Regions from separate parts of the Serratia odorifera genome, predicted to be linked through region 3. Evidence: predicted binding sites of a transcription regulator. Region 3 holds the regulator's gene; each other region holds the start of a gene.
The links. Region 3 encodes PhoB, which activates phosphate uptake and scavenging genes when phosphate is short. Its sites were predicted from a motif close to CTGTCATAAAACTGNCNNAT; they were not measured.

Region 1 (9,908 bases), on a different contig from region 3:
CATTGGCCCGTAGCGCAGGCAGCGAAATCTGCTCGAACCCTACCTCGGGCGATTTGCCATAGCGCCTGAGGGTGAGCGCGTTGATCGTCTGATTGTTCATTGCATGTTCATCTCGCTGTGTTTAAGGATAAGCACGGTACTGCATGGCAGGCTGCACCGATTTATTGGCCGTTTTTGTATCTTGCCGCGGCTTCGTCCTGTTTGATCTCTGCCAGCATGGCCAGCCTTGCGCCATCCAATGCATCCCAGCTCTCGGCGTTGTGCAGAGGGGGAATTGTCACCAGTTCACGGCGATCGAAACCGACCAGCGCCGCATCGACCAGTTCGCCCACTTCCATCATCGGTGGCAGGGTGCTGCTGTCGATGCCTGCACGCTGCCAGATTTCGGTATAGGTGCCGGCTGGCAATACCGCCTGAACATAAATGCCCTTGGGTGACAGTTCCAGATGCAGACCCTGCGACAGGTACAGCACGAAGGCCTTGGTCGCGCCATACACCGTCGCGCCAAACTCGGGCATCAGGCTGAGGGTAGAACTGATATTAACGATCGAGCCGCTACCCGCCTGCACCAGGCGTGGCGCAATGGCGTTGGCCAGCCGTGTCAATGCGGTGATGTTGAGTGCGACAAGCTGTTCAATCGACGCCGAGTTCTGCTCGACGAAGCCGCCTGACTGGCCAATGCCGGCGTTATTGATCAGGGTGGTGATGCGCGAGTCTTCACGCAGACGCGATTCGACGCGTGCCAGATGGTCGGATTGGGTAAGATCGGCTGGCAGGACATCCACGGCCACGCCGGTTTCTTGCCGCAGGCGTGTGGCCAGCGCGTCAAGTCGTGCCTGGTCACGTGCGACCAGCACCAGGTCGTGGCCACGGTGGGCAAAGCGTTCGGCGTAAACAGCACCGATACCGGTGGACGCGCCGGTAATCAGGACGGCAGAAGTAGTCATAGATTCACTCTCTTGGTTGAACAATATCGGCATGCAACCTTAGGCCGCGGGCTCGGTGTTGGATCACGGTTTTTACCAGCCGGTTTTCCATCATCGGGTCAGGGTTGGCTGGCGCGATTAATAATGATGATCATAATCTAACTTGTCAATCGGTTTGATTACGATCATCATCAATGTATACTGGCGCCATGATTTTCGACGAGAAGGGCCGATAAAGATGAAAGTGAGCAAAGCGCAGGCGCAGGAAAACCGGATGCGCATCGTAGAAACGGCCTCGGTGCTGTTTCGCGAGCGCGGCTATGATGGCGTTGGCGTTGCCGAGCTGATGTCGGCCGCCGGTTTCACCCATGGCGGGTTTTACAAACACTTTGCTTCCAAGGCCGACCTGATGTTGGAAGCAGTGGCCTGCGGGTTTGCCCAGTCGCAGGCAAAAACCGAAGGCAAGGATATCGCACAAATTGTCGAACAGTACCTGTCCCGCGAGCATCGCAACGGTATCGGTGACGGCTGTGTGATGGCGGCGCTGTCCACCGATGCGGCGCGCCAGCCCGAGTCGGTCAAGGAATTATTTGCCGTAGGCATTGAACGCCAGTTGGCCATGCTGACGCAGGGCGGCGATGGCGCAGGTGAAACCCGAGCCGCAGCTATCGACACGCTTGCCCATCTGGTGGGGGCGGTGGTGCTGTCGCGTGCCTGCCCGCAAGGTTCGGCGCTGGCAGATGAGATCCTGCAGGTTTGCCGCACGCGTATCCTTGACGCTGAGGGTTCGCAGGCGAAAAGCGCTGCGCAGTAACCCACGGCCAGAATGTCATCAAACGTTAATCTGGCGCATGAGATGGCGGTGGGATTGCCGGCGAGCTAGCGTCGCGGGGTGAGCGATCGTCACAGCCGCGTTATCGATCTACGGTCGAAACCGCCATTTTAAAGAGAATAATTCGATCAATAATCGGCTGATTAATAAGCAGAAAAAGAGTCATTTTCAGAAAGTCCGCAGATTAAAAAACACGCCAATCAGGCGGGGTTTTTCATAACGCATTGATTATAATTAAATTAATTTTAAAACCCGCGTCTTGTCATATAACTGTCATATTTCATACATTTTTCTGTCACCAAACTGTCCTATTTTCCCTCCTGCAGCAATACTTACTCTGATGAAAACGACTCGAAGTCGATTTTTGAATATCCCATTAGGAGGGATTATGAAACTGATGCGTACCACCGTCGCCAGTATTGTGGCAGCGACTTTCTCTCTGGCCTCTGTGTCTACTTTCGCTGCTGCCAACCTGACCGGTGCAGGTGCGACATTCCCCGCGCCGGTGTATGCCAAGTGGGCAGATTCTTATCAAAAAGAAACCGGCAACAAAGTTAACTATCAGGGGATTGGTTCCTCTGGCGGTGTGAAGCAAATCATCGCCAATACCGTTGACTTTGGTGCCTCCGATGCGCCGTTATCGGATGAAAAACTGGCTGCTGACGGCCTGTTCCAGTTCCCGACCGTGATTGGCGGCGTGGTACTGGCGGTCAATATTCCGGGTATCAAATCCGGTGATTTGACCCTCGACGGTAAAACGTTGGGCGATATCTACCTGGGCAATATCAAAAAATGGAATGACCCGGCCATCACCAAACTCAACCCGGGCGTAAAACTGCCAGATCAGAACATTGCCGTAGTGCGCCGCGCTGACGGTTCCGGTACCTCATACGTCTTCACCAGCTACCTGGCCAAAGTCAACGCACAGTGGAAAGAGAAAATCGGCGCCGGCTCAACGGTTAACTGGCCAACCGGTCTGGGCGGTAAAGGCAACGACGGTATCGCGGCATTCGTACAACGCCTGCCGGGCGCTATTGGCTACGTAGAGTACGCCTACGCCAAACAAAACAACCTGGCCTACACCAAGCTGGTGTCCGCCGATGGCAAAGCGGTCAGCCCGACGGAAGATGCGTTCAGCAACGCGGCCAAAGGCGTGGACTGGAGCAAAACCTTCGCCCAGGACCTGACCAACCAGAAAGGCGAGGACGCGTGGCCGATTACCTCCACCACCTTCATCCTGGTTCACAAGGAACAGAAGAAAGCTGAACAAGGCGCAGAAGTGTTGAAATTCTTCGACTGGGCTTACAAGTCCGGTGGCGACGAAGCCAAAGCGCTGGATTACGCCACCCTGCCGGACGAAGTGGTTGAACAGGTACGCGCAGCCTGGAAAACCAACGTGAAAGACAGCTCAGGCAAAGCATTGTATTAAGCGGCCAGCGTTTGGTTAGCCGTTATATCTGGGCCCGGCATGCCGGGCCCTCCCAGCTTTAAACAGAAGAGTAATCTATGGCTGAGTACAAGCCGACCATTAAGGCTCCAAGCAAAAATGGTGACATCCTGTTCAGCGCGCTAGTGAAACTGGCGGCGCTGATTACCCTATTGCTGCTGGGTGGCATCATTGTTTCACTCGTCTTCGCTTCCTGGCCGAGCATCCAGAAGTTTGGCTTCTCCTTCCTGTGGACCAAAGAGTGGGACGCACCGGCGGAGCAGTTTGGCGCACTGGTACCGATATACGGCACCATCGTTACCTCGCTTATCGCCTTGATCATTGCGGTCCCGGTGAGCTTTGGCATCGCGCTGTTCCTGACCGAACTGGCACCGAATTGGCTGAAGCGCCCGTTGGGCGTGGCGATTGAACTGCTGGCGGCCATCCCGAGCATCGTTTACGGCATGTGGGGGCTGTTCGTATTTGCCCCGCTGTTTGCCGAATATTTCCAGACACCGGTTGGCGACGTCCTGTCCGGCATTCCTATCGTCGGCGAGCTGTTCTCCGGCCCGGCCTTCGGCATCGGCATTCTGGCCGCCGGGGTGATTCTGGCGATCATGATTATCCCTTACATCGCCGCGGTAATGCGCGACGTGTTTGAACAGACCCCGGTGATGATGAAAGAGTCGGCCTACGGTATCGGCTGCACCACCTGGGAAGTGATCTGGCGCATCGTCTTGCCGTTCACCAAAAACGGTGTGATTGGCGGCGTAATGCTGGGCCTTGGCCGAGCGCTGGGCGAAACCATGGCGGTGACCTTTATCATCGGTAACACCTACCAACTCGACAGCGCCTCGCTGTATATGCCCGGCAACAGCATTACCTCGGCGCTGGCCAACGAATTCGCCGAAGCGGAATCCGGGCTGCACACCGCAGCACTGATGGAGCTGGGGCTGATTCTGTTTGTTATCACCTTTATCGTGCTGGCGTTGTCGAAACTGATGGTCATGCGCCTGGCCAAGAATGAGGGACGCTAACGTGGCGACGATGGATATGCAACATAACCTGGCACTGGCGGAAAGCCGCCGCAAAATGCAGGCCTGGCGCCGCCAGAAGAACCGTATCGCGCTGTTCCTGTCGATGGCCACCATGGTATTCGGCCTGTTCTGGCTGGTATGGATCCTGTTTTCTACCGTCACCAAAGGCATCGACGGCATGTCGCTGGCGCTGTTTACCGAAATGACGCCGCCGCCCAACACCGCTGGCGGCGGGCTGGCCAACGCCATCGCCGGTAGCGGGCTGTTGATCCTGTGGGCGACCATCTTCGGTACCCCGCTCGGCATTCTGGCGGGGATTTATCTGGCGGAGTACGGCCGCAAATCCTGGTTGGCAGAAGTGATTCGTTTTATTAACGACATTTTACTGTCGGCACCGTCAATCGTGGTCGGCCTGTTCGTGTACACCATTGTGGTGGCGAAAATGGAGCATTTCTCCGGCTGGGCGGGCATTATCGCGCTGGCGTTGCTGCAGGTGCCGATCGTGATCCGCACCACCGAAAACATGCTCAAGCTGGTACCGGACACGCTGCGAGAAGCTGCCTATGCGCTCGGCACGCCGAAATGGCGGATGATTTCCGCCATCACGCTGAAGGCGTCGGTGTCCGGCATCATTACCGGCGTGCTGTTGGCGATTGCGCGCATCGCCGGCGAAACGGCGCCGCTGCTGTTTACCTCGTTGTCGAACCAGTTCTGGACCACCGATCTGATGCAGCCGATCGCCAACCTGCCGGTCACCATTTTCAAATTCGCCATGAGCCCGTTTGCCGAATGGCAGCAACTGGCCTGGGCCGGGGTGTTGTTGATCACCCTGTGCGTACTGTTACTGAATATTCTGGCGCGTGTGATTTTCGCCAAGAAAAAGCATTCATAAAAATTTAAGCGCCGCCGCGGCGGCGCTGTGAAAAGAGAGAAGTCTAGATGAGTAATATTGACCTCGCTTCCGCCAGCAAGATTCAGGTACGCGATCTGAACTTTTATTACGGCAAATTCCATGCGTTGAAAAATATCACGCTGGACATCGCCAAGAACAAAGTGACCGCGTTTATCGGCCCGTCCGGCTGTGGCAAATCCACGCTGCTGCGTACCTTCAACAAAATGTACCAGCTGTATCCGGAACAGCGCGCCGAAGGCGATATTCTGCTGGATGGCCAGAACATTCTGACCGATAACCAGGATATCGCGCTGTTGCGTGCCAAAGTGGGCATGGTGTTCCAAAAGCCGACGCCGTTCCCGATGTCTATTTACGACAACATCGCCTTCGGTGTTCGCCTGTTTGAAAAACTGTCGCGTGCCGACATGGATGAGCGCGTACAGTGGGCTTTGAGCAAAGCGGCGCTGTGGAATGAAACCAAAGACAAGCTGCACCAGAGTGGTTACAGCCTGTCCGGTGGCCAGCAGCAGCGTCTGTGCATCGCCCGTGGCATCGCCATTCGTCCCGACGTGCTGTTGCTGGATGAACCCTGCTCGGCACTGGATCCGATCTCTACCGGCAAGATTGAAGAACTGATCAGCGAGCTGAAGTCGGACTACACCGTGGTGATTGTGACCCATAACATGCAGCAGGCCGCGCGTTGTTCTGATTCGACAGCATTTATGTATCTGGGCGAATTGATTGAGTTCAGTGATACTGACACCCTGTTCACCGCGCCGCAGAAAAAACAGACTGAAGATTACATCACTGGCCGTTATGGTTGATGAGGATGCATCATGGATAACCTGAATTTAAACAAACACATTTCCGGCCAGTTTAACGCTGAACTCGAACACATCCGTACCCAGGTGCTGACCATGGGTGGGCTGGTGGAACAGCAATTGACCGACGCTATCACCGCGATGCACAACCAGGACGGCGAGCTGGCCAAGCGGGTGATCGAAGGCGACGACAAGGTCAACATGATGGAAGTGGCGATCGACGAAGCCTGCGTGCGCATTATTGCCAAGCGTCAGCCGACCGCCAGTGACCTGCGTCTGGTGATGGCGATCATCAAAACCATTTCGGAGCTGGAACGTATCGGCGACGTGGCAGATAAGATCTGCCGCACCGCGTTGGAAAAGTTTTCGCATCAGCATCAACCGCTGCTGGTTAGCCTGGAGTCCCTTGGCCGTCACACCGTGCAAATGCTGCACGACGTGCTGGATGCTTTTGCCCGCATGGATCTCGACGAAGCCGTGCGTATCTACCGCGAAGACAAGAAGGTCGATCAGGAATATGAAGGCATCGTGCGTCAACTGATGACCTACATGATGGAAGATTCACGCACCATTCCCAGCGTGCTGACCGCGCTGTTCTGCGCGCGGTCGATCGAGCGTATCGGTGACCGTTGTCAGAATATCTGCGAATTCATTTTCTACTTCGTTAAGGGGCAGGATTTCCGCCATATCGGCGGTGACGCGCTGGATAAGCTGTTGGCCGATGGCAAAACGCCACCGGACGTCACCGACGAGTAAGCGTTCCGTTCTCCCGGCAAAGGCGCAGCGTACTGCGCCTTTTTCATGCCCAATAGCCGTAAAGTTAAAATGGTTATAAATATAGCTTTTTATATTATTTCCTGACCTAAATGGCAGTTGCTAGCTTATCTCTCAGCAGGACATCAACCACTTGGGAGCTTTTCATGAAACAGCGCGCTTTGGCTTTAACCTTGTTGGCCGGCTTGGCCGGTCTCGCTAGCGCTGCCGCGCAGGCGGACAAACTCGACGACATCAAACAGGCCGGCGTGGTGCGCATCGCGGTATTCGACAGCAATCCACCGTTTGGCTATATCGATCCGCAGAGTAAAAAGCTGGTGGGTTACGACGTCGACATCGCTGATGCGATAGGCAAGGCTCTCGGGGTTAAGGTCGAGCTGCGCGCCACCAACCCGGCTAACCGTATTCCGCTGCTGGCAGCCAAAAAAGTGGATCTGATCGCCGCCAACTTTACCATTACCGAGCAACGTGCCAAGGAAGTGAATTTCAGCGTGCCGTATTTCGCCACCGGGCAGAAATTCATCGCACGTAAAGGGGTACTGAAGACCCCGGAGGACATCAAAACGCTGCGTATCGGCGCGGATAAAGGCACGGTACAGGAAATAACCCTGCGCGAACATTACCCGACCGCCAAAGTGATTTCCTATGACGACACCCCGCTGGCGTTTGTGGCACTGCGTAACGGCAACGTCCAGGCCATCACCCAGGATGACGCCAAGCTGGTCGGTCTGCTCGGCAATCTGACGCCGGCGCAAAAAGCTGATTTTGAAATCTCGCCGTTCAGTATCACCAAAGAATATCAAGGCATTGGCATTCCCAAAGGCGAAGAACGCCTGACGGCCACCATCAACGACACCTTGCTTAAACTGGAACAGGACGGCGAAGCGTTGACGATTTACCAGCGCTGGTTCGGTCCGGACACCAAAACCGCTCAACCGCGCGGTGAGTTTAAAATTGCACCGTTGGCTCAGCAACCTAAAGCCTGATGCGGACGTTATGATGGCTTGAACGCAAGGGCGCAGCGAACTGCGCCCTTGCTGCATGGATGCCGAGAGGGCAACGATGGGCATGCAATTTCTTGCGGAGTGGCTACTGGAGCCGCAATATCTTGGCTGGCTATGGCACGGTTTTCTGCTGACGCTGTGGCTTTCCGCCTGTGCCGGACTGGCGGCAACGTTGCTGGGGCTGGCGATCGCCGCGCTGCGCGACAGTCCTTTGCCGCTGCTACGCGGGCTGGCGGTCGCTTACAGCGCGCTGTTTCGTAATACCCCGCTGCTGGTACAGCTGTTTTTCTGGTACTTCGCCGCCGGGCAAATACTGCCGTCTACCGCCATGCAATGGCTGAATACCCCGCATCAATTTGGCTGGCTGGCCTGGCCGTCGTTCGAGTTTCTGGCCGGCTGCTGCGGGCTGACGCTGTATTCCGCCGCGTTTATCGCCGAGGAAGTCCGTTCCGGCATACGCGGCGTGGCTGTCGGGCAAAAACAGGCCGCCAACGCGCTGGGACTGACCGGCTGGCAAGCGATGCGTCATGTGGTGCTGCCGCAGGCGTTGACCATCGCCCTGCCACCGCTGTTGGGTCAATACATGAATCTTATCAAGAACTCGTCGCTGACGATGGCGATCGGCGTTGCCGAGCTGTCGTATGCCTCGCGTCAGGTAGAAACCGAAACGTTACGCACCTTCCAGGCGTTTGGCGTTGCCACGTTGTTGTACATCGCCATTATTGCGCTGTTGGAAGGCTGGGGTATGTGGCATCAACAGCGCAAACCCCAGCGGGGGAAGCAGAATGGATTTTAGCGTTATTCAGGACAACCTGCGTTATCTGCTGTTGGGCACCTGGCCGGATGGCCCGCTGGGCGGTGCAGCGCTGACCCTGGTCATCAGCCTGATGGCCGGCGTGGCGTCGGCGCTACTGGGAACGGTACTGGGGATACTGCTGGCGATGTCACGCGGTGCGCTTGCCGCGCTGCTGGCTGCGGTATTAGGCTTTTTCCGCGCCATACCGGTGATCATGCTGATTTTCTGGACCTATTTCCTGCTGCCGATCGTGTTTGGCGTAGAGATCCCGGAAATCACCACCGTAGTGTGCGCGCTGGCGCTGATCGCCGCTGCCTATCTGGCTCATGCGGTGAAGGCCGGCATCGTCGCCATTGGCCCCGGGCAGTGGCAGGCCGGACTGTCGCTGGGGTTGACGCGTTGGCAAACGCTGGCGCTGATCGTGCTGCCGCAGGCGTTGCGCATGATGGTGCCCTCGTTCATCAACCAATGGATTTCTCTGATCAAGGACACCTCGCTGGCCTACATTGTCGGCGTCGGCGAACTGACCTTTTTGGCCACCCAGGTGAATAACCGCAGCATGGCGTATCCGATGGAAGTGTTCCTGTTTGTGGCGCTGGTGTACTTTGTGTTCTGTCTGGCGCTCGACCTGCTGGCCAGTGGCTTGAATAAACGCTTCAGTCCGCAGACCAAAGCGTTGGCGCGTGCGGGGCGCAAACCGCCGTTACCGGCCAGTTAACTGCCAGCCGCGCTGCTGCCACAGCGACGGCAACTGGGCGAGATCGTCGAAAGGGGTGACCAGCGGGTGATCGATCGGCTTATTGTGCGGATCGGCGCAGAAGTAAAACACCGGAATGCCGGCGGCGATCCCGGCTTGTGCGCCGGCGGCGGAATCATCCACCAGAATGCAGCGTTCGACCGGTACCTGCATCTGCGCCGCGGCGTGGTAGACGATCGCCGGGTCCGGCTTCCAACGCTGAATATCGTAGCCGCTATACAGCCGGTCATCAAAATAGGACAACATGCCGGTCAGGCCGAGTGAATGCTGCATTTTGCTTACCGGCCCGTTGGAAACGGTGCAAAACGGCACGCTGACCTGCGCCAACAGCTCGCGTGCGCCGGCAATAGGTTGCAGTTGGCTGTCGAACAGGCGCGCAACTTCCTGGCGGTATTGCGGTTCCAGCAGTTCTTTGGCCAGGCTGGTGCCCTGCTCAGCATTCACCTGATCAATAATCTCGTACAGTTTTATGCCCTTGTATTTTTTGAATACCTCTTCCAGCGACAGCGTGATGCCATGCTGGGCAAACATATGTACATAAGCCATGCTGCACAGCACTTCGCTGTCCACCAGCGTGCCGTCGCAATCAAACAGAATACAGTCTATCTGGGTCATCGAAACCTTGCCCTCGCGGTTGCTACAG
Region 2 (9,908 bases), on a different contig from region 3:
CATCGATCGCATCCTGCAACTGATTGAAGAAGCGGAAGAACGCCGCGCGCCCATCGAGCGCTTCCTCGACCGTTTCAGCCGTTATTACACCCCGGCGATCATGCTGCTGGCGGTAGCGGTGATCCTGCTGCCGCCGCTGCTGTTCGCACAGCCATGGGAAACCTGGATTTATCGTGGCCTGACGCTGTTGCTGATTGGCTGTCCGTGCGCGCTGGTCATTTCGACACCGGCGGCGATCACCTCCGGCCTGGCGGCCGCCACGCGGCGTGGCGCATTGATCAAAGGCGGCGCAGCGCTGGAACAGTTGGGCCAGGTGCAGACCATCGCCTTTGATAAAACCGGTACCTTGACCGAGGGCAAACCGACGGTAACTGACGTGCTGCCGATTGGCGATGTCGATCGGCAACGCCTGTTGGCGCTGGCCGCCGCGGTTGAGGCCGGCTCGCACCATCCGCTGGCGCAGGCGATCGTTCGCCACGCCGAAGGCAACGGTGGCCTGCTGCCTTCGGCAGCCAATCGCCGTGCGCTGGTCGGTATGGGGGTAGAAGGCGAGGTAGACGGGCAACGCATACTGATCGGCGCGCCGACCAAGGTCGCCGCCGGCCTGCTTGCTGACCCGTGGCAAAATCGGGTCGAGCAGTTGGAAAACGCCGGAAAAACCGCCGTGGTGGTATTGGCAGACGGCGTACCACTCGGCTTGCTGGCACTGCGCGATACGCTGCGCAGCGATGCAGGTCAGGCGATCGCGGCACTGAGACAGCTGGGTATCAATGGCGTGATGCTGACCGGCGACAACCCGCGCGCCGCAGCGGCTATCGCCGGCGAGTTGGGGTTGGATTACCGCGCCGGACTGTTGCCGGAAGACAAGGTCAGCGCGGTGAATCAACTGAGCCTGTTGCGGCCCACCGCGATGATTGGCGACGGCATCAACGATGCCCCGGCGATGAAGGCAGCCAGTATTGGCATCGCCATGGGCAGTGGTACCGATGTCGCGCTGGAAACCGCCGACGCGGCGCTGACCCACAACCGACTGCTGGGCATCGCGGAAATGGTGCGTATTTCACGCGCGACCCATGCCAATATCCGGCAGAACATCACCATCGCATTAGGGCTGAAAGGCGTGTTTCTGATCACCAGTCTGTTGGGGCTGACCGGCCTGTGGTTGGCGGTGCTGGCCGACTCCGGCGCGACCGCCCTGGTGACGTTGAACGCATTGCGACTATTGAAAAACCGGCAATAATCCGCTGATAACCCCGCCAGGCTGCCGGCAACCGTCAGCCTGGCGTAGCGAATTGGCGAGCGGGAAAACCCCAGGCATTTACCAACAGCGCTGCGTTTTAACCCCGCAGCGCGGCCGTCGCTTAGAGGCCTTTGCGCAGCAGATAGCGGTAGGGTGCGCGTTCGGTTTCCTGCGCCACCAGCGTATGTTCCATAAAGCGACAGAAGCCGGGAATATCGCGGGTAGTGGCCGGATCGTCGGCAATAATCAGCAGCGTTTCGCCGTTATCCATATGACGAACGGTCTTGCGCACCATCATCACCGGCTCCGGGCAGCGCAGGCCAAGCGCGTCGAGGGTTTGGTCAGCCTCGGAAAAAATATCAGTCATGCAGTTTGTCTCGATCAATTCGATCGGCGAACGCTCGCCGGATCGTATAGCGCTATAGTTTACGCCGGTGTTTTTTCTGTGCAAGGGACGTTAACGTTTGCGTGTATTTTAACCGTTTATTTCATTGCATTGGTTGCGCAAACGCGTATCATGCCGCCGCGCGGAAAATTTATCGCGCCACGATTTTTTGGTCATATACTCAACGTAGATTGCAAGCGCAGCAAGCCTGCTTCCGGCTATGGCGAGTATGGGTTCCCTCACCCCATTTTTCAAAAAGGTCAGTTATGTACGCATTTACCGCTCAACAGCGCTTGAACGCGCTGGTATGGCTATCGTTATTCCATATTGTCATCATCACCTCCAGTAACTACCTGGTGCAGTTGCCGATTACCGTTTTCGGCTTCCATACCACCTGGGGCGCATTTACCTTCCCGTTTATCTTCCTGGCGACCGATCTCACCGTGCGCATTTTTGGCGCGCCTCTGGCTCGCAGGATCATTCTTGCGGTGATGGTGCCGGCGCTGTTTATCTCCTATGTGATTTCAACCGTCACCTATCAGGGGGAATGGCAAGGCTTTGCCGCACTGCGCCAATTTAACCTGTTTGTGGCGCGTATCGCCGTGGCCAGTTTTATGGCCTACGTGCTTGGTCAGATCCTCGATGTTCACGTCTTCAACCGCCTGCGTCAGCGCAGCGCCTGGTGGGTGGCTCCCGCCGCCGCGATGTTCCTCGGCAATATCAGCGATACGCTGTCGTTCTTCTTCATTGCCTTCTACAAAAGCAGCGACGCCTTTATGGCCGCTAACTGGGTGGAGATCGCGCTGGTGGACTACAGCTTCAAGGTGCTTATCTGCCTGATATTCTTCCTGCCGATGTACGGCGTACTGCTCAACATGCTGCTCAAGCGTCTGGCGAACCGCAATCCGGACGGTTCGCTGCAACTGAGTTAACCTGCCGATTCGGTTATCATGGCGGCCCACGAGCACACCGAGGCCGCCATGACCCTGATCATCCGTCACGCCACGCTGGAAGAGATTGCCCCGCTGTATCAACGCATCCCCGAATTCGGCGGCTGACGGTAAAACCCGCAATCAGTTTCGCGGCATGCTGATGCTGCTGATCGATAACGGTTATCGGATTGTTGAACTGGAAAAGAAAGGCGAAGTCGCTGATTATCGGTTATTACTGGAGAAAACCCGCTGACAACTTCCAGCTTGCATTTCACGGCGGAATACGTTGCGATCGGACAGAGACACCATACCTGTAAAGGAAGAAGGAAGCCCAATGCGTAAAGTAGCAACATTGATGGGAATCGGCCTGTTAGTTCTCGGCCTTGCGGCCTGCGATGGCGAAACCAAAGACACCTCCGCGCCAGCCGGCGATGCCGCCGCCAGCGCCGCCGCTGGACAACAGGTAAACTTACTGGACGGTAAACTGGCCTTTACCCTGCCCACCGGCATGTCCGATCAGAGCGGCAAGCTGGGCAACCAGGCCAATAATATGCACGTTTACGCCGACACCACCGGCCAGCGTGCGCTGATTGTCATTCTGGGCGATAAAACCGCCGACTCGCTGGAAACCCTGGCACAACGCCTGGAAGAAAAGCAGCGTTCGCGTGATGCCAACCTGCAGGTGGTCACCAACAAGGCGATTGAAATTGACGGCGTGCCGTTGCGCCAGTTGGACAGCATCATTGCCAGCGGCGGCGAGAAAGCCTACTCCTCGATCCTGATCGGTACGCTGGATAACCAGCTGCTGACCATCCAGGTGACGCTGCCGGCGGATAACCAACAGCAGGCACAAACCGAAGCGGAAAGCATCATCAGTACGCTGAAACTGAAACCATAAGTCCAGCGTGCCTCACCGGCACGCTGAAACTAACGCCGTAAACCCGGGGCCGCTACGCTGCCCCGTTCATTCCGCGCCACTCACGCCAGCGCCTGAGCCAACAGGGTGATCGGGTGTTCACAGCGTTTGCCGGTCGACATTTCAATCTGCCATTTGCAGGTTTCGCAATCGGTTACCACCAAATCTACCCCGCTTTGTTCAATCTGGCGGAACAGCGCCGCGCCAATGCCCTGCGAAGTGTCGTAGTTTTCCGATTTAAAGCCATAGGTGCCGGCAATACCGCAACACTGCGACTCCAATACGATCAGTTCCAGTCCGGGGATCTGCCGCAACAGCTCTAGCGTATAGGCGGTCCAGCCCATTTTTTCCATATGACACGGGGTGTGGTAAGCCACCCGCAGCGGCGTAGGGTTCAGCGGCAGCGTTCTCCCCTGGCTGAGCAGGCGATAAAGGTAGCGCGTCGCCAGTTCCACCCGGTCACGCACCGCGGAGGTGTCGACCTCGAGCAAATGGGGATATTCGTCGCGCAGCGTGAAGGTGCAGCTCGACGAGGTTGCCACCACCGGCATGCCCTGTTCCAGTACCGCATGGCGCAGCGCGTCGGCATTGACGTTGGCCTGCCTTTTCGCCTGTTGGATAAAGCCATTGGCGATCAGCGGCACGCCGCAACACTTCTCACGCTTTAACAGCTGAACGCCGATATCCATCGCGTTGAATACCGCGATCAGATCCTTGCCCAGTTGCGGGTGATTGTAGTTGACGAAACAGCCGTGGAAGAACGCCACTTGCTCACGATACCGCGCCTGCTGCTGCGCCTGCGAGCGATACCAACGGCGGAAGGTGCCGAAAGAATACTTCGGCAACGTGCGCCGGTGATCGATTTTCAGCGCCTTGTCCAGCAGTTTGCGCACCGGCTTCAGGCCGGTAGTGGCGTTGACGATCGGCGCAAACGGCGTCGACAGCGAGCCCATGATATCGGTATGACTGAGAATGGCATCGCGCAGCGTCGGCTTGCTTTGGCTCAAACTGGCACGCGCACGCTGGATGATATCGCCGATATTGACCTCCGACGGGCAGGCCACTTCGCAGCGCTTACAGTTGGTGCAATATTTCAGCGCTTCGTCATACAGCGCCGGATCCTTCAGTCGCAGGCGTTCACCGTCCGGCCCGGCCTGTTTTGGCCCGGGGTACAGCGGGTTGACCTTGGCCACCGGACAGTAGGTAGTGCAGACGGTGCATTTGATGCAATTTTCAAAACTGTTGTCTTTTGACAGGCTCATGCCGATCCTCCCTGCGCCACAATCTGTTGCGCGACATATAATGCGCCGAGCAACGACACACCGGCGCCGCAGCCTTGTTGCAGCGGGTCGTAGCCGCCGGCCACCGCACCAATCGCGTACAGATTTTCCAGCGCCTGGCCCTGATGCAAGGCGCGCAACCGAGCGTCAGTCCGGACGCCAAATTGCAGATACGGCTGAGGCGCAAACAGATCGCGCCGGGTCCACTCGGCACGATCTGCTTTGCTGAACACCTCCAGCCCGAACACCGGCTCATATACCCGCTGACGATCGGCCACCAGCCCATTGCTGAAAAAGCTGCCGCTGGCCAGCACCACCTGCCGCGCTCGCAGCGGAATATCACCGTGGTTGCGGGTCATCAGGCCGGTGACCCGGCCGCCAGCGATTTCTGCCCGCAATACCCGGTCTCCCGGCATCACCATACCGCCCAGCTGTTGAAAACGTTGTCGTAGCGCCTGATGCAGGCGCATGCCGAGCACCGATGGCGGCAAGGTCGGCAGCAGGCATACCGGTTTACCCAGCGTCTGTTGCAGCACCGCCAGCGGCCGATCGCTTTCCAGTCCGAGGCAGGCCGGTAGCAAAACAGCCTGCGCGTCGCCGGCCAGGCGTTGGATTTCCTCTGCCAGCGCCGCACCGTGCTGCGGTAAGTCGAGCAGTCGGGCAATATTCACCGCACGAAACTCGCTGGGATTATTGCGTAGCCGATCCAACGCTGGCAGATGCAGATGACCTACCGTGGCATGCACGCCTAACGACTGTGACAGCGAACTGGCGACCATTTGCGGCTGGAAATCGAGAAAACCCTCGATGCCGATCGCCGCGATACTGCGCCAGGGCAGATCGCCATCCAACGGCGTGGTCGGCACCGCCTGCGGGCTGAGCCAGGTGGCGCGGCGCGTGCCGAGCGGCGTAATGCGCAGATGATTACGCCGGCTGTCACCGTACAACCGAAGACCACAGCGTTGCAGCAACCGCTCAGCCTCTCCCGCCAGCGTGGCGACCTGCGCCGCCCCCATCAGGCTGTAAGGATGTTGCGGCGCCTGCTGCGCCAACGCCGGCAGTGCTTCCAGCGGTGCCGCCACCGGCGTACCGTCCGGCAGTTGCGCCAACAGATCCAGCGAACCAGAGGAAAAATACAGCGCGCTCTGACCCGAGCTGACCACCACGCAGCGCTTACCGCTTTCGGCCAGGCCAACGGCACAGCTTAAGCCAGCCAGACCACCACCGATCACAACCACATCAAATTGCATCGTCCGCCTCCTGCTTAGCGTCGCCGCGTGCGTCCAGTCCGCATAATCCCTGATAGACCCAGCCGGTGAACTCGCTTTCACGCAGCGCATCGCCCCAGGCTATGGGTTGCACCCCTTTCCAACGCTCATTGAGGAAATGCGATAACTGGGTGAGCGATTGCTGCGGCGTGGTGACGTTGAAACGCGTCAGTAATCCCGCGGCACGACAGGCGCACAGTTCGCCCTGACAGGTCCCCATACCGACGCGGGTACGGCGGCGCAGATCGACCAGATTGTTCACCGTCAGCGAATCGACCGCATAGCGCACTTCGCCGGCGGTCACCGCTTCGCATTCACAGACCAGACTGTTGGCCAGCCGGTCGCCGGCCGGTACCTGGCTGGCGCGATCGCCATGTCGATAGACAGCCGAGCCGCGAATACTCGCCGGCAGCGCCACCACGCGGCGAACGGTTTCCTCTGCCGACTGGCGCGAGCCGGGCAGCGCATCCTGTGCGGTGGTACAGGGGGGAGCAACGCCCAGTTTTTTGCACACCGCGTCGGTGGCCCACTCCGCCATCAGCCGGTAGGTCATCAGCTTGCCGCCGGTAATGGTAATAAAACCCTCCAGACCGTCGCGGGCGGCATGATCCAGCAGCACGATACCGCGACTGACGTTGCGGCCCGACGGATCGTCGTCGCTGGCCACCAGCGGTCGCACGCCGGCATAGGCGCGTAAAATGCGGGTTTGTGCCAGCGTCGGCGCCAGCAGTGCCCCTTCACGCAGCAGGATGTCCACTTCCTGTGGCGTCACCGCCATGTTGTCTATCTGATCGTAATCGATGTGGGTTGAGGTGGTGCCAATCAGCGAAATGGTATCACCCGGCACCAGGATGTCGGCGTCTGCCGGTTTGCGGCAGCGGTTGATCACCATGTTGTTGATGCGATGGCCCAGGATCAGCAAGGCGCCCTTGGCCGGGAACATGCGCACGCGCAGATCGGCGTACTCGGCAATTTGCTGGCCCCAGATTCCGGCGGCGTTAACCACCACCTCGGCGCGAATTTCATACTGCCGACGATTTTTATGGTCGTAAACGCGCACGCCGTTAACGCGATCGCCCATGCGCAGTAAGCCGATCACCTGATGATAGGTCAGGATCTGTGCGCCATGCTCGCGCGCATCCAGCATATTGGCGGCGGTCAGGCGAAACGGGTCAACGGTGCCATCCGGCACTTTCACCGCGCCGATCAGCGCCGGATTAGCGGCCGGTTCCAGGCGCAGCGCTTCACCAGGGTCAATGGCTTCGGCGTTTATCCCGGCGCGTTGACAGGCGGCGATAAACGTCTGCTGATAGGTCAGCGAATCCTGCGGCAAGGTGATGAACAGACCGTTGCTGGGTTCAATACAGTGGTGGGCGATACGTTTGAGAATGCGGTTTTCCTCGATGCATTCACGCGCCGACTCACCGTCGGTAACCGCGTAGCGCGCCCCGCTGTGCAGCAGTCCATGATTTCGCCCGGTCGCGCCGGTGGCAATATCATGGCGCTCCAGCAATAGGCAGCGCAGGCCGCGGCGCGCGCAGTCGCGAGCGATCCCTGCGCCGGTAGCGCCGCCGCCGATAATGATCACATCCGTTTCGCTCACCGCTGAACTGTTGCTCATCCACCCTTCCCCAGATTGCCGGTTTGGCGCTATTGAGCCACAGTCAGTGCGGTCTTTGTTTGATAAGGAACAATAACGAACCTAAAACGAAAGAAAAATGTCCATAAAAAACCATGATTGTGATCATCATCACGACTTTTTTAGGTTTTTCTATTTCATAACGTTAACGAATCGCTCAAAATCCGCCGCAGTTTCATAAAAGTGTAACAATTGCGCCATGCATCACAGAGCCATCCAGGGGTTTTGACTAGCATGACGTTCGTTATGGAACAAAAAACGACACATTGATATCCGCTCAATCATCCCGCCATCTTTTCTGCCCGGGATGCAATAAACGATAAAGCCATCGGAGGCGTTCATGTTGAGTATTTTCAAGCCAGCTGCACACATTTCCCGTGTGCCGCTCGATAAGGTAGATCCGCTCTACCGCAAATTGCGCTGGCAAATTTTTCTGGGGATCTTCTTCGGCTACGCCGCATACTATCTGGTGCGTAAAAACTTTACCCTGGCGATGCCTTATCTGATCGATCAGGGCTTCAGCCGTGGCGATCTGGGCTTCGCACTGTCCGGTATTTCCATTGCCTACGGTTTTTCCAAGTTCATCATGGGTTCGGTTTCCGACCGCTCCAACCCACGGGTATTCCTGCCGGCCGGCCTGATTCTGGCCGCTGCCGTGATGCTGTTCATGGGCTTCGTGCCCTGGGCGACCTCAAGCATTGCCGTGATGTTCGTGCTGCTGTTCCTCTGTGGCTGGTTCCAGGGCATGGGGTGGCCGCCGTGTGGCCGTACCATGGTGCACTGGTGGTCGCAAAAAGAACGCGGCAGTATCGTTTCGGTGTGGAACTGCGCCCATAACGTTGGCGGGGGCTTGCCACCGTTGCTGTTCCTGCTGGGGATGGCCTGGTTCAACGACTGGCACGCTGCGCTGTACATGCCGGCCTTCGGTGCGATTCTGGTGGCCTTGATCGCCTTTGCGCTGATGCGTGATACGCCGCAGTCCTGTGGGCTGCCGCCGATCGAAGAGTACAAAAACGACTACCCGGACGACTATTCGGAAAAAGCGGAAGAAGAGCTGACCGCCAAGCAAATCTTCATGCAGTATATTTTGCCGAACAAACTGCTGTGGTACATCGCCGTCGCCAACGTGTTCGTGTATCTGCTGCGTTACGGCATTCTGGACTGGTCGCCGACCTACCTGAAGGAAGTGAAGCACTTCGCGCTGGATAAATCGTCCTGGGCCTACTTCCTGTATGAATACGCCGGTATTCCGGGCACGCTGCTGTGCGGCTGGATGTCGGACAAGGTGTTCAAGGGTAATCGCGGCGCTACCGGCGTGTTCTTTATGACGCTGGTGACCATCGCCACCATCATTTACTGGCTCAATCCGGTCGGCAACCCAGGCATCGATATGGCATGCATGATCACCATCGGCTTCCTGATCTATGGCCCGGTGATGCTGATTGGCCTGCACGCGCTGGAGCTGGCACCGAAAAAAGCCGCCGGCACCGCCGCTGGCTTCACTGGACTGTTCGGTTATCTGGGCGGCTCGGTCGCGGCCAGCGCCATCGTCGGCTATACCGTTGACTTCTTCGGTTGGGATGGCGGCTTTATGGTGATGATCGGCGGCAGCATCGGTGCAGTATTACTGCTGCTGCTGACCATGATCAGCGAAAGAAAACACCACGCGGCCATTGCAGCCAAACGCGGTTAACCGTCACAGAAATAACGCATTATATCAAGGCCGCTCTGCGGCCTTTTTACTACCCTGCCCACTCATGGAGAAGATTATGCGGACTCATGTCAAAGCCCTGCTGACAGGGATCATGTTAGCGACGTCGATCGGCGGTATCGCCCAGGCTGCCGACAAGGTGGTGATCGCCCACCGTGGCGCCAGCGGCTACCTGCCAGAGCACAGCCTGCCGGCAAAAGCCATGGCCTATGCCCAGGGCGCCGATTTCCTCGAGCAGGATCTGGTGATGACCAGGGACGACCAACTGGTGGTGCTGCATGACCACTATCTCGATCGGGTCACCGACGTGGCGCAACGCTTCCCGGATCGCGCACGCAAAGACGGTCGTTACTACGCCATCGACTTTACGCTGGCGGAAATCAAGTCGCTGAAGTTCAGCGAAGGCTTTGACATCAAGGACGGTAAGCAGGTACAGAGCTACCCGGGCCGTTTTCCGATGGGCAAGTCGGACTTCCGCGTGCATACCTTCCAGGAAGAAATCGAATTCGTACAGGGACTGAATCACTCCACCGGCAA
Region 3 (9,908 bases):
GCGTACTGAGGCCACGCTTGAGCTTATTGGCCGGTGGGGTAGAGGGTGTTTCCTGTTGCATTTAAAGACCTGTCTTCTTATACGCAAAAAAGCCACGGACAAGTCCGTGGCCCAAAATTCTGACCGCTCGGTTATTGATGCACGGTAACTTCAGCGCGCGTACATACCCGATCGTAAATGGCGGCCAAGACCAGCATCAACATCGACGGCGGCAACCAGGCCAGTCCCTGTTCGGCCAGCGGCAGATGCGTGCTCCACGCCGGCAGCAGGTGCTGGAAGCTGGATGCCTTCACGGCGTCAAGGATACCAAACAACAGGCTGATGAGCATCACCGGCGCGACAATACGCGGTGCACTGTGCCACATCCGCAGCGTGAAGCTCAACACCACCAGTACAATGCACGGCGGATAGATGGCCGTCAGCACCGGAATGGAAATCTGGATCAGATGGCTCAAACCGAGGTTGGACACCAGCATCGAGAACAGACCCAAAATGAACACCAGCGTCTTGTAGGAAAACGGCAGATATTGCGCAAAGAATTCCGCACAGGCGCAGGTCAGGCCCACCGCGGTAACCATACAGGCAATGAAAATCAGCGCCGCCAGGAAGAAACTGCCCAGACTACCGAAGGTATTTTGCACGTAAGCGTGCAGGATCACCGCGCCGTTGGTGGCGTCAGGTACCAGCACCCCACTGCCGGAGCCCAGTTTGAACAGGCTCAGGTAAACCAGCGTCAGGCCGATACCGGCGATCAGACCGGCGAAAATAGTGTAACGGGTAAGCAGTCCGGCGTCCTTCACCCCACGCGAACGCGCGGCGTTGACTATCACGATACCGAAGACCATCGCACCCAGGGTATCCATGGTCAGATAGCCATTGACGAAGCCCGAGGAGAACGGCACGTTTTGATAGATGTCGATAGCGGGAACCGGCGAGCCTGCCGGCCACAGCAGTGCAGCAACGCCCAGCGCGCCCAGTGCGACGATCTTCAGCGGCGCCAGAATATGGCCCACGGTATCAAGCAGTCGCCCCGGATAGAGAGAGATGGCCACCACCAGCGCAAAATAGACCACGCTATAGATAAACAGCGGCGTAGCGCCGTCACCGGTCAACGGTGCGATGCCCACTTCGAAAGAAACGGTTGCGGTACGCGGAATGGCGAATAGCGGGCCGACGGCCAGATAGCAGACGGTGGCCAACAGTAAACCGGCTTTGCGACCGATTGGCGAGCTGAGGGCGTCAATACCGCCGCCAACCCGCGCCAACGCGATCACCGTCATCACCGGTAGGCCCACGGCGGTAATCAGGAAGCCGAGTGCCGCGGTCCAGACGTGTTCACCAGACTGCAAACCTACCATCGGCGGGAAAATGATATTCCCGGCGCCGACGAATAAGGCAAAGGTCATAAACCCCAATGCCAGAATATCTCTTGACGTTAAACGATGACTCATACGATGTCGTGTTGCCTGTTCAAATGAAAAAAAAGTTCGCTAGCATGGCGGCGTAGCGCCCCCATCCGGTTGTCGGCATGCCATGACATCACAGCGCAACAAGGTCGAAAAACGCACAACTCCCGGCGTTTCATCCTTAATGCAGAAGTAACCACTGTTGATGTTTGGCGAGTTTTAGAAGTTATAAAATGGAGGATTCATCCAACAACGGAGGGTAAGTAAATCGTTTATAGCGCCAAAAGGCAATACGTACGATAAAAAGCAGAGCTATTGACCAGACAATCTTTCACCGCCAGTCGATCATGTCGGTCATATGGAAATATGCCCTACATGATTTGTATCATTTTTAATCAACCAACTCACAAAACGTGAAACAAATACCGTCTCGCCGCGCGCAAATGCCATTTAATGACGGTTTTTCGCGCGGCGTTAACGCATCTTTCCGCGCTTACCAAACCTGCCCGGCAATGTTAACCACGCTACGCAGCTTGTCCCACTGCTGCTGTTCGCTCAGACTATTGCCCTCTTCCGTCGAGGCAAAGCCGCATTGTGTGCTGAGGCACAGTTGACGGCGGTCGACAAACTGCGCGGCCTCCTCCAGCCGTTGCTTCACCTGCTCAGGGTTCTCCAGTTCACCGTTTTTGGTAGTGATAAGCCCCAATACCACCTGCTGGCGGCCCGGCTTGATAAAGCGTAGCGGTTCGAACCCGCCGGAACGTTGATTGTCATATTCCAGGAAGAAGGCATCGATATTCACCTGGCCGAACAGGATCTCCGCCACCGGCTCGTAACCGCCCTCTGAAATCCAGGTTGAGCGGAAGTTGCCACGACACACGTGCAGACCAATGGTCAGATCCTGCGGCTTGTCGGCGATCGCCGCATTCAGCACATCGGCATAAATCCGCGCCAATTGATCCGGATCTTCGCCACGTTCGCGGATCTGGCGCCGTTGATCCTCGGAGCATAAATACGCCCACACCGTGTCATCCAACTGCAAATAACGGCAGCCGGCTGCATAAAATGCCGCGATGGCGTCACGATAGGTTTGCGCCAAATCGGCAAAATACGCATCCAGCTGCGGGTAGACCTGGCTGTCGATCGCCTGACGGCCGCCGCGAAAATGCAGCACGCTCGGGCTGGGAATGGTCATCTTCGGTACTGCGTCACCGGCAATCGTCTGCAAATAACGAAAATCTGCCAACATCGGGTGCTGTGGGTTAAAGCCCAGTTTACCCACCACTTTGATACTGCGCGCTTTGGTTTGCACTCCGTTGAACTGGATGCCCTGGTTGGCATCGTAGCCTTCTACGCCGTTCAGACCTTCCAGAAAATCAAAATGCCACCATGCCCGGCGAAACTCACCGTCGGTAACCACCGCCAAACCAAGTGCCCGCTGTGCATCAACTGCCAGACGAATCTGCTCGTCTTCCACCGTACGCAGCGCGGCGGCATCGATTTCGCCACGCTGATACTGCTGGCGCGCGGTTTTTAGCGCCGCAGGGCGCAACAGGCTACCGACGACGTCGGCGTGAAAAGCGTGGTGACATTCGCACATGATTTTGACTCCCAGTGACAGACAAGCGCTTACAACCGCTCGCTTTAATGATTTACAGATTGAATTATTACGCCGGGTTACAAACAGACATCCAGACGTCTAAACTTCCGAATTAATCCTGTCACGTACCAAGTAGAACGGCAACGGAAAAATTTTCATCGGCATTGAAGAAAATTCACTTTGATTTGTCGCATCGGAGATTGGCAGAGGAATCGTCGTTTATTGCTGGCCCGCCGCCGTAACGATCGTCGCCGGCGGATCGAGGCTTATTCCAGCCCCAGCAGGCTACGCGTTTTATGCAACGTGGTTGGCGGTAACGGCAGGTAGCCGTCATGGTTCACCAGGTTTTGCCCCTGCTCGGACAATACCCGATCGAGAAACGCGGCGGTGAGCGGTTCCAGCGGCTGGTTAGGTGCTTTATTGATGTAAATATAGAGATAACGGGCCAGCGGATAACTGCCGTTGCGCACGTTGTCTTCGGTCGGCGCAATGTAATCCTCGCCGCGGGTGGCCAAAGGCAGCAAACGCACGCCACTGGCACGGAAACCAATACTGGCATACCCCACGCTGTTAAGCGATCCGGCCACCGCCTGCACCACCGATGCGGAGCCGGGCAATTCATTCACCCGCGCCATAAAATCGCCGCCGCACAGGGCGCGCAGCTTGAAGTAACCGTAAGTGCCGGACGCAGAGTTGCGACCAAAGCGCTGCATGCTGCGCTGTGCCCAATCACCGCTCAGGCCAAGCTGACCCCAGCGTTGCAACGGCTGAGCTTCACCACAGCGACGGGTAGCGGAGAAAATCTGATCGAGTTGGCGCAGGTTAAGGCCGCGTAGCGGGTTGTCCTGATGCACCAAGACCACCAGCGCATCCACCGCTACCGGCACCGCCAGTGGCGCGTAGCCGTAACGATGTTCGAAGGCTGCCAGCTCGGCTGCCTTCATCGGCCGACTCATCGGCCCCAGTTGCGCGGCCCCGGCAGCCAACGCCGTCGGCGCGGTCGAAGACCCGGCCGCCTGTATCTGCAGATTAACGTTGGGATAGTGTTGACTGAAATCCTGCCCCCACAGCGCCATCAGATTGGCCAGCGTATCTGAGCCGACGCTGGACAGGTTGCCCGCCAGCATGCCGCCCGGCTGCGCCGACACGCCCTGGCTAAACAGTAGCGCCAGGCAGAGCCACACTCCTCGGGACAATCGCATCACTTCGCCTCACGCGTTAATGTTTCAGCGCATTCTCTGACAAAGCCGCAGGAACAATCAACCGGTTAGGCAAGGTAAAAATGAAACGTGTGCCGAGACCCGGTTCACTGAGCACTTCCAGCCGCGCATCGTGGTGACCCAGCGCGTGTTTGACGATCGCCAGCCCCAACCCGCTGCCGCCGGTCTGGCGGGAACGCGCCTTGTCGACGCGATAGAAACGTTCGGTCAGCCGCGGGATGTGCTCGGCGGCAATCCCCGGCCCGTTATCGCTGACCTGGAACTGCGCGCCATGCGGCGTCTGTTGCCAGCTGACTTCGATATGGGTGCCGGTCGGCGTGTGATTTACCGCGTTGTACACCAGGTTGGATACCGCGCTACGCAGTTGATCCTCGTTGCCAAACACCTTCAATCCGTCATTCACCCGGAAGGTAATCTGGTGATTACCTCCGCTCAGCGACTGGGCCTCGCGCTGCAACACCCGCAGCATCAACGGCACGTCGACCTTTTCGTTCATATCAACGATCGGCGCCGCCTCGATGCGCGAAAGCGTCAGCAACTGTTTCACCAGCCCGTCCATGCGCCGGGTCTGCTCCTGCATGGTACTCAGCGCCTTGCTGCGCAGCGAGCCGTCCATTTCCTGGTCGCTCATCATTTCCAGATAGCCTTGCAGCACGGTTAACGGCGTGCGCAATTCGTGGCTGACGTTGGCAAAGAAGTTGCGTCGGGCGCCTTCGAGCTGACGCATCTGGGTAACATCGCGGGCAACCATTAACAGCTGCCCTTCCGAATAGGGCATGACGCGAAACTCAACGTAATGTTCATTATTGAGTTGCAGCGTCAGCGGGCGCGAGAATTCCTGCTGTTGCAAATAGCTGCTGAATTCAGGATAACGCAGCAGGTTGAGAATATGCTGGCCATTGTCTTCCGGCCAGCGGAAGCCCAGCAAATGCTGAGCCAGTCCGTTGCACCAGAAGATATTCCCCTCTTCGGTGGTCATGACTACCGCGTCGGGCAACGACTCGGCACCGCTGCGAAAACGCTTGATCAGCAAGGCCAGTTCACGCCGACGCCGACGGTTGCGTTGCTGCATCTGGTAAAGGCCATAGAACAGCGGCTCCCAGCTCCAACGTCCGGGCGGCGGCGTCATGCTGCGATCCACCCATAGCCAGTGCGAAAGCTTGAGCTGGTTATAGAAGTTCCACATCAGCGCGGCCAGTACCGCCGTCAGCAGCCACCAGGACAGATACCCGAAAATCAGGCCCAGCAACAGCGCGGGCAAACAGAAAAGGGCCAGCTCCAAAGCCAGCCTCTTCCAGGAAAGGCGTTCTAGCACGTTATGTTCTCCAGCACGGCGCGTTTAATAGCGCGTTGAGAACCGGTAACCGGTGCCCCGAACGGTTTGAACCATCTTGTCATGACCACTGGTCTCCAGCGCCTTTCGCAGCCGGCGGATATGCACGTCAACGGTACGATCTTCCACATAAACGTTAGTGCCCCAGACGTGATTAAGCAACTGCTCGCGGCTATAAACACGCTCTGGATGGGTCATAAAGAAATGCAGCAGCTTGAACTCGGTGGGCCCCATATCCAGAGCCAGTTCGTTGGCCATCACCCGGTGTGAAGAAGGATCCAGGCTCAGGCCCTGCATTTCGATCACCTCTTCTACCGCCATCGGCGATATGCGACGCATGACCGCCTTGATACGCGCCACCAGCTCCTTGGGGGAAAACGGTTTGGTAATGTAGTCATCAGCCCCCACTTCCAGGCCGCGCACCCGATCTTCTTCTTCGCCGCGCGCGGTCAGCATCATTACCGGAATGTCACGGGTCAGCGCTTCGCGCTTCATATGCTTGATAAATTGAATGCCGGAGCCGCCAGGCAGCATCCAGTCGAGTAACACCAAATCAGGGAACGGCTCAGACAGGCGCGTCACGGCGCTGTCATAATCCTCGGCTTCCAACGGTTGGTAACCATTCTGTTCCAACACAAAGCACACCATCTCACGGATCGGCGCTTCATCTTCCACCACCAGTATGCGTCTTGCCATCGTCAATCCTGCCAATGTGTTAGCGATCACAATTTGATTGCGGGCGCCATTATGCGTCAGTTTTGTGACAGATTTATGAAATAAACCGCGTTGCAAAAGTCACTTTATGAATGCCATTAAGCATAGCGACAAATTCGAGCGTGCAGAAAAACCCTTTTTTGTTTCCCTGCCCTTATAATCATCGCAACATTTTTTACGCTACGGTAGAAACATGCGCCTGATACACACCTCCGACTGGCATCTTGGCCAACACTTCTTCACCAAAAGCCGCGCCGCCGAACATCAGGCATTTTTGCGCTGGCTGATTGAACAGATCGACCAACAGCAGGTAGACGCGCTGATCGTTGCCGGCGACCTGTTCGATACCGGTTCACCGCCGAGCTACGCGCGCGAGCTGTATAACCGTTTCGTGGTGGAACTGCAGCGCACCGGCTGCCAATTGGTGGTGCTGGGTGGCAATCATGATTCCGTGGCGACGCTGAACGAATCGCGTGAATTATTATCCTGCTTGAATACCACCGTGATCGCCAATGCACAGAGCGAACTCGACCGGCAGATCGTGATACTGAATCAACGTGACGGCCGACCCGGCGCGGTGCTGTGCGCGATTCCCTTTTTACGCCCACGCGATCTGCTGCTCAGCCGGGCCGGTGAATCCGGCAGCCAGAAACAGGCGGCGTTGCAAGAAGCGATTGCCGAGCATTATCAAACGCTGTATCAGGCCGCCTGTACGCGCCGTGATGCGCTCGGTGGCGCATTGCCGATCGTCGCCACCGGCCACCTGACTACCGTTGGCGTGACCAGCTCCGATTCGGTGCGCGATATTTATATCGGCACGCTCGACGCCTTTCCGGCGCAGGCCTTCCCACCTGCGGATTATATCGCACTTGGCCATATTCACCGCGCGCAAATGGTGGCGAAGAGCGAACACATCCGCTACAGCGGTTCGCCTATCCCGCTCAGTTTCGACGAGTTGGGTAACGCCAAAAGCGTGTTTATGGTAGATTTTGCCGACGGCGCGTTGCGTAAAATTACGCCGCTGGAAATCCCCTGCGTTCAGCCGATGCAGTTGATCAAGGGAGATTTACCGCAAATAGAGCGCCAGTTGCAGCAGTTCGCCGATTATCATGGCGAGTTGCCGGTATGGCTGGATATCGAGGTAGCAACACAGGATTACCTGAGCGACATCCAGCGGCGCATCCAACATCTGACGGATGAACTGCCGGTAGAGGTGGTGCTGCTGCGACGCAGCAAAGAACAGCGCCGTCAGGTGATTGACCGCCAGGACAAAGAGACGCTGAACGAACTGAGCGTCAACGAGGTCTTTGAGCGACGGTTAGCGCTGGAAACCGAGTTGGCCGCCCCCCGCCGCGAGCGAATGCGTGAAATGTTCCGCCAATCGGTGGACGCGGTGCAGCAACAGGAGCCTTCGGCATGAAAATCTTGAGCCTACGGCTAAAAAACCTCAACTCGCTGCAGGGTGAATGGAAAATAGATTTCAGCAGCGAACCCTTTGCCAGCAATGGCCTGTTCGCCATTACCGGCCCGACCGGTGCTGGGAAAACCACCCTGCTCGACGCGGTGTGCCTGGCGCTGTATCACCAAACACCGCGACTGCAGGTTTCCCCCAGCCAAAACGAACTGATGACGCGCCACACCGCCGAATCGCTGGCCGAAGTGGAATTCGAAGTGAAGGGCATCGGCTATCGCGCTTTTTGGAGCCAGCGACGGGCCAAAAACGATCCGAACGGCAACCTGCAGGCACCCAAAGTGGAGCTGGCACTGCTGGCCGACGGCAAGATCGTCGCCGACAAGGTGCGCGACAAGCTGGAGCTGATTGCCGCCATCACCGGATTGGATTTTGGCCGTTTTACCAAGTCAATGATGCTGTCGCAAGGGCAGTTTGCCGCATTTCTCAACGCCGATGCCAACGATCGCGCCGAACTGCTGGAGGAACTGACCGGCACCGAGATTTACGGCCAGCTGTCAGAACGGGTATTTGAACAGCATAAACAGGCACGGCTGGATCTCGATGCCCTGCAACAACGCGCCAGCGGCATAGCACTGCTGGACGATGAACAACGCCAACAGCTGGAAACCCAGCTCAACGCATTACGCAGCGAAGAAGCCGCGCTGAACCAACAGGCGCTGCAGGTTCAACAGGCGCTGAACTGGCTGCAACAGTGGCAGCAGGCGCAGAACAAACAGCAGGAATATCAGCAACGGCTGAGCGAGGTGCAGCAACAACAGCGCCAGGCTGAACCACAGCTGCAAGCGCTGGCGCGCAGCGAACCGGCAGAGAAACTGCGACCGCTGTTCAACGAACACCAGCGCTGTCACAGCGAGCATCAGACGCTGCAACAACAGATTGCCCAACTCGAGCAACAACGGCAGCAGCACAACGCCACCTTGGCGCCATTGCAGCAGGCGCTGGAGCAAGCGCGAGCCGAGCAACAAAAACAGACGTTACTGCGCCAGCAGCAACAGCAACTGATCGATGAGCAGGTGGTGCCGCTCGATCACCAGATTGCTCAACTAGAAAAAAATCGCCACGAACTGCGCCAAACGCTCGACGATGCCGAACGGCAGTGCGCGCAGCAGCAACGCACGCTGGCAACGATCAACGCCGAACGCAGCCAGTTGGCGGCGCAGGCGGAACAGCATCAAGGCACATCGGTTAGTCTGAACCAGGCGCTGGCAGCGCAGCAGCAACGGCAACAGGCGCTGGAGGCGCAAACACCGCTGGCAACGCTGCGTCAGCGCTTAAGCCAGCTCGGCGAACTGCGGCCGACGCGCCAACAGCTCTATAGCCTCTCGACGCTGAGCCAACAGATTAGCCAACGGCTGCAACAACAGCGACAGGAGTTCAACGACGGTCAGCAGCAACTGAGCCAGTTGGAGCCACAGCTGGAGCAGGCCCGTCTACTCTATCAACAGCAAAAATCGCTTGAGCAGGAAGTGGAAAAAACGCTGCGGCTGGAGCAGCAGATCGTCAGTCTGGAAGCCGAGCGCCGTCGTCTGCAACCCGGCGAGCCCTGTCCGCTGTGTGGCTCGACCAAACATCCGTCGATCGGCCATTATGAAACGCTGCAACCGTCGGAAACCGCCCAACGGCTGGACGGCATCAAGACGCAGACCGAGGTCATTTATAAGCAGGGCGTTGAGCTGCGTGCTCGCCATGACAGCCTCAGGCAACAGCTACAGCGCCAACAGCAAGCCATCACCCTGGATGAACAGCAGTTGGCGGCGCATCAGCAGCGCTGGCAGCAATTGACCGCCACGCTGGCGTTCAGTTTCGGTTTGCAGGATAGCCAACGTCTGCACGACTGGCTGGAACAATGTGAAAACCAAGAGCGTGAAGGCGGCCAACTGCTGACCCAGCATGAACAGGCGGCGTTGGCGGTACAGCAGGCCAAGGACGCGTTGGTCACGCTGCAAACGCAACAGCAACAGGCCGAGCAGCAGAGCGCTTTGCTCAACGAACGTTGCAACCTGCTGGAAAAAAACCTCGCTGAAACACAACGCCAGCAACAACGGTTGCAACAGCAATGGCAGCAGGCGCAGGAGCAACACGCGACGCTGCGTGCGCAACGGCTGACGCTGTTCGGCGAGCAGCAGGTCGCGCAGGTGCGCGAAAACCTGCGGGTACGGCA

Region 1: a site for PhoB is predicted at 2,018-2,037, ahead of pstS (phosphate ABC transporter substrate-binding protein PstS). Genes of this name have one in related genera too.
Region 2: a site for PhoB is predicted at 7,833-7,852, ahead of glpT (glycerol-3-phosphate transporter). Genes of this name have one in related genera too.

The regions. Positions count from the first base shown of each region.
Region 1 covers NZ_JBGMUT010000006.1:31,283-41,190, forward strand. Annotated here, with positions in the region: gene ACCC84_RS15795 (NADP-dependent oxidoreductase) at 1-100, opposite strand, end outside; gene ACCC84_RS15800 (SDR family NAD(P)-dependent oxidoreductase) at 162-947, opposite strand; gene ACCC84_RS15805 (TetR/AcrR family transcriptional regulator) at 1,165-1,740, shown strand; gene pstS (phosphate ABC transporter substrate-binding protein PstS) at 2,147-3,187, shown strand; gene pstC (phosphate ABC transporter permease PstC) at 3,265-4,221, shown strand; gene pstA (phosphate ABC transporter permease PstA) at 4,232-5,113, shown strand; gene pstB (phosphate ABC transporter ATP-binding protein PstB) at 5,161-5,937, shown strand; gene phoU (phosphate signaling complex protein PhoU) at 5,950-6,690, shown strand; gene ACCC84_RS15835 (ABC transporter substrate-binding protein) at 6,855-7,694, shown strand; gene ACCC84_RS15840 (amino acid ABC transporter permease) at 7,771-8,508, shown strand; gene ACCC84_RS15845 (amino acid ABC transporter permease) at 8,498-9,226, shown strand; gene yieH (6-phosphogluconate phosphatase) at 9,212-9,880, opposite strand.
Region 2 covers NZ_JBGMUT010000011.1:29,176-39,083, reverse strand. Annotated here, with positions in the region: gene ACCC84_RS20025 (zinc/cadmium/mercury/lead-transporting ATPase) at 1-1,240, shown strand, start outside; gene tusA (sulfurtransferase TusA) at 1,362-1,607, opposite strand; gene ACCC84_RS20015 (7-cyano-7-deazaguanine/7-aminomethyl-7-deazaguanine transporter) at 1,892-2,557, shown strand; partial or broken gene ACCC84_RS20010 (GNAT family N-acetyltransferase) at 2,688-2,810, shown strand; gene ACCC84_RS20005 (DcrB family lipoprotein) at 2,892-3,455, shown strand; gene glpC (anaerobic glycerol-3-phosphate dehydrogenase subunit GlpC) at 3,536-4,735, opposite strand; gene glpB (glycerol-3-phosphate dehydrogenase subunit GlpB) at 4,732-6,003, opposite strand; gene glpA (anaerobic glycerol-3-phosphate dehydrogenase subunit A) at 5,993-7,642, opposite strand; gene glpT (glycerol-3-phosphate transporter) at 8,001-9,353, shown strand; gene glpQ (glycerophosphodiester phosphodiesterase) at 9,430-9,908, shown strand, end outside.
Region 3 covers NZ_JBGMUT010000005.1:62,897-72,804, reverse strand. Annotated here, with positions in the region: gene proY (proline-specific permease ProY) at 1-61, opposite strand, end outside; gene brnQ (branched-chain amino acid transport system II carrier protein) at 132-1,451, opposite strand; gene ACCC84_RS14505 (cobalamin-independent methionine synthase II family protein) at 1,900-3,006, opposite strand; gene ACCC84_RS14500 (PstS family phosphate ABC transporter substrate-binding protein) at 3,273-4,208, opposite strand; gene phoR (phosphate regulon sensor histidine kinase PhoR) at 4,225-5,541, opposite strand; gene phoB (phosphate response regulator transcription factor PhoB) at 5,566-6,255, opposite strand; gene sbcD (exonuclease subunit SbcD) at 6,467-7,693, shown strand; gene sbcC (exonuclease subunit SbcC) at 7,690-9,908, shown strand, end outside.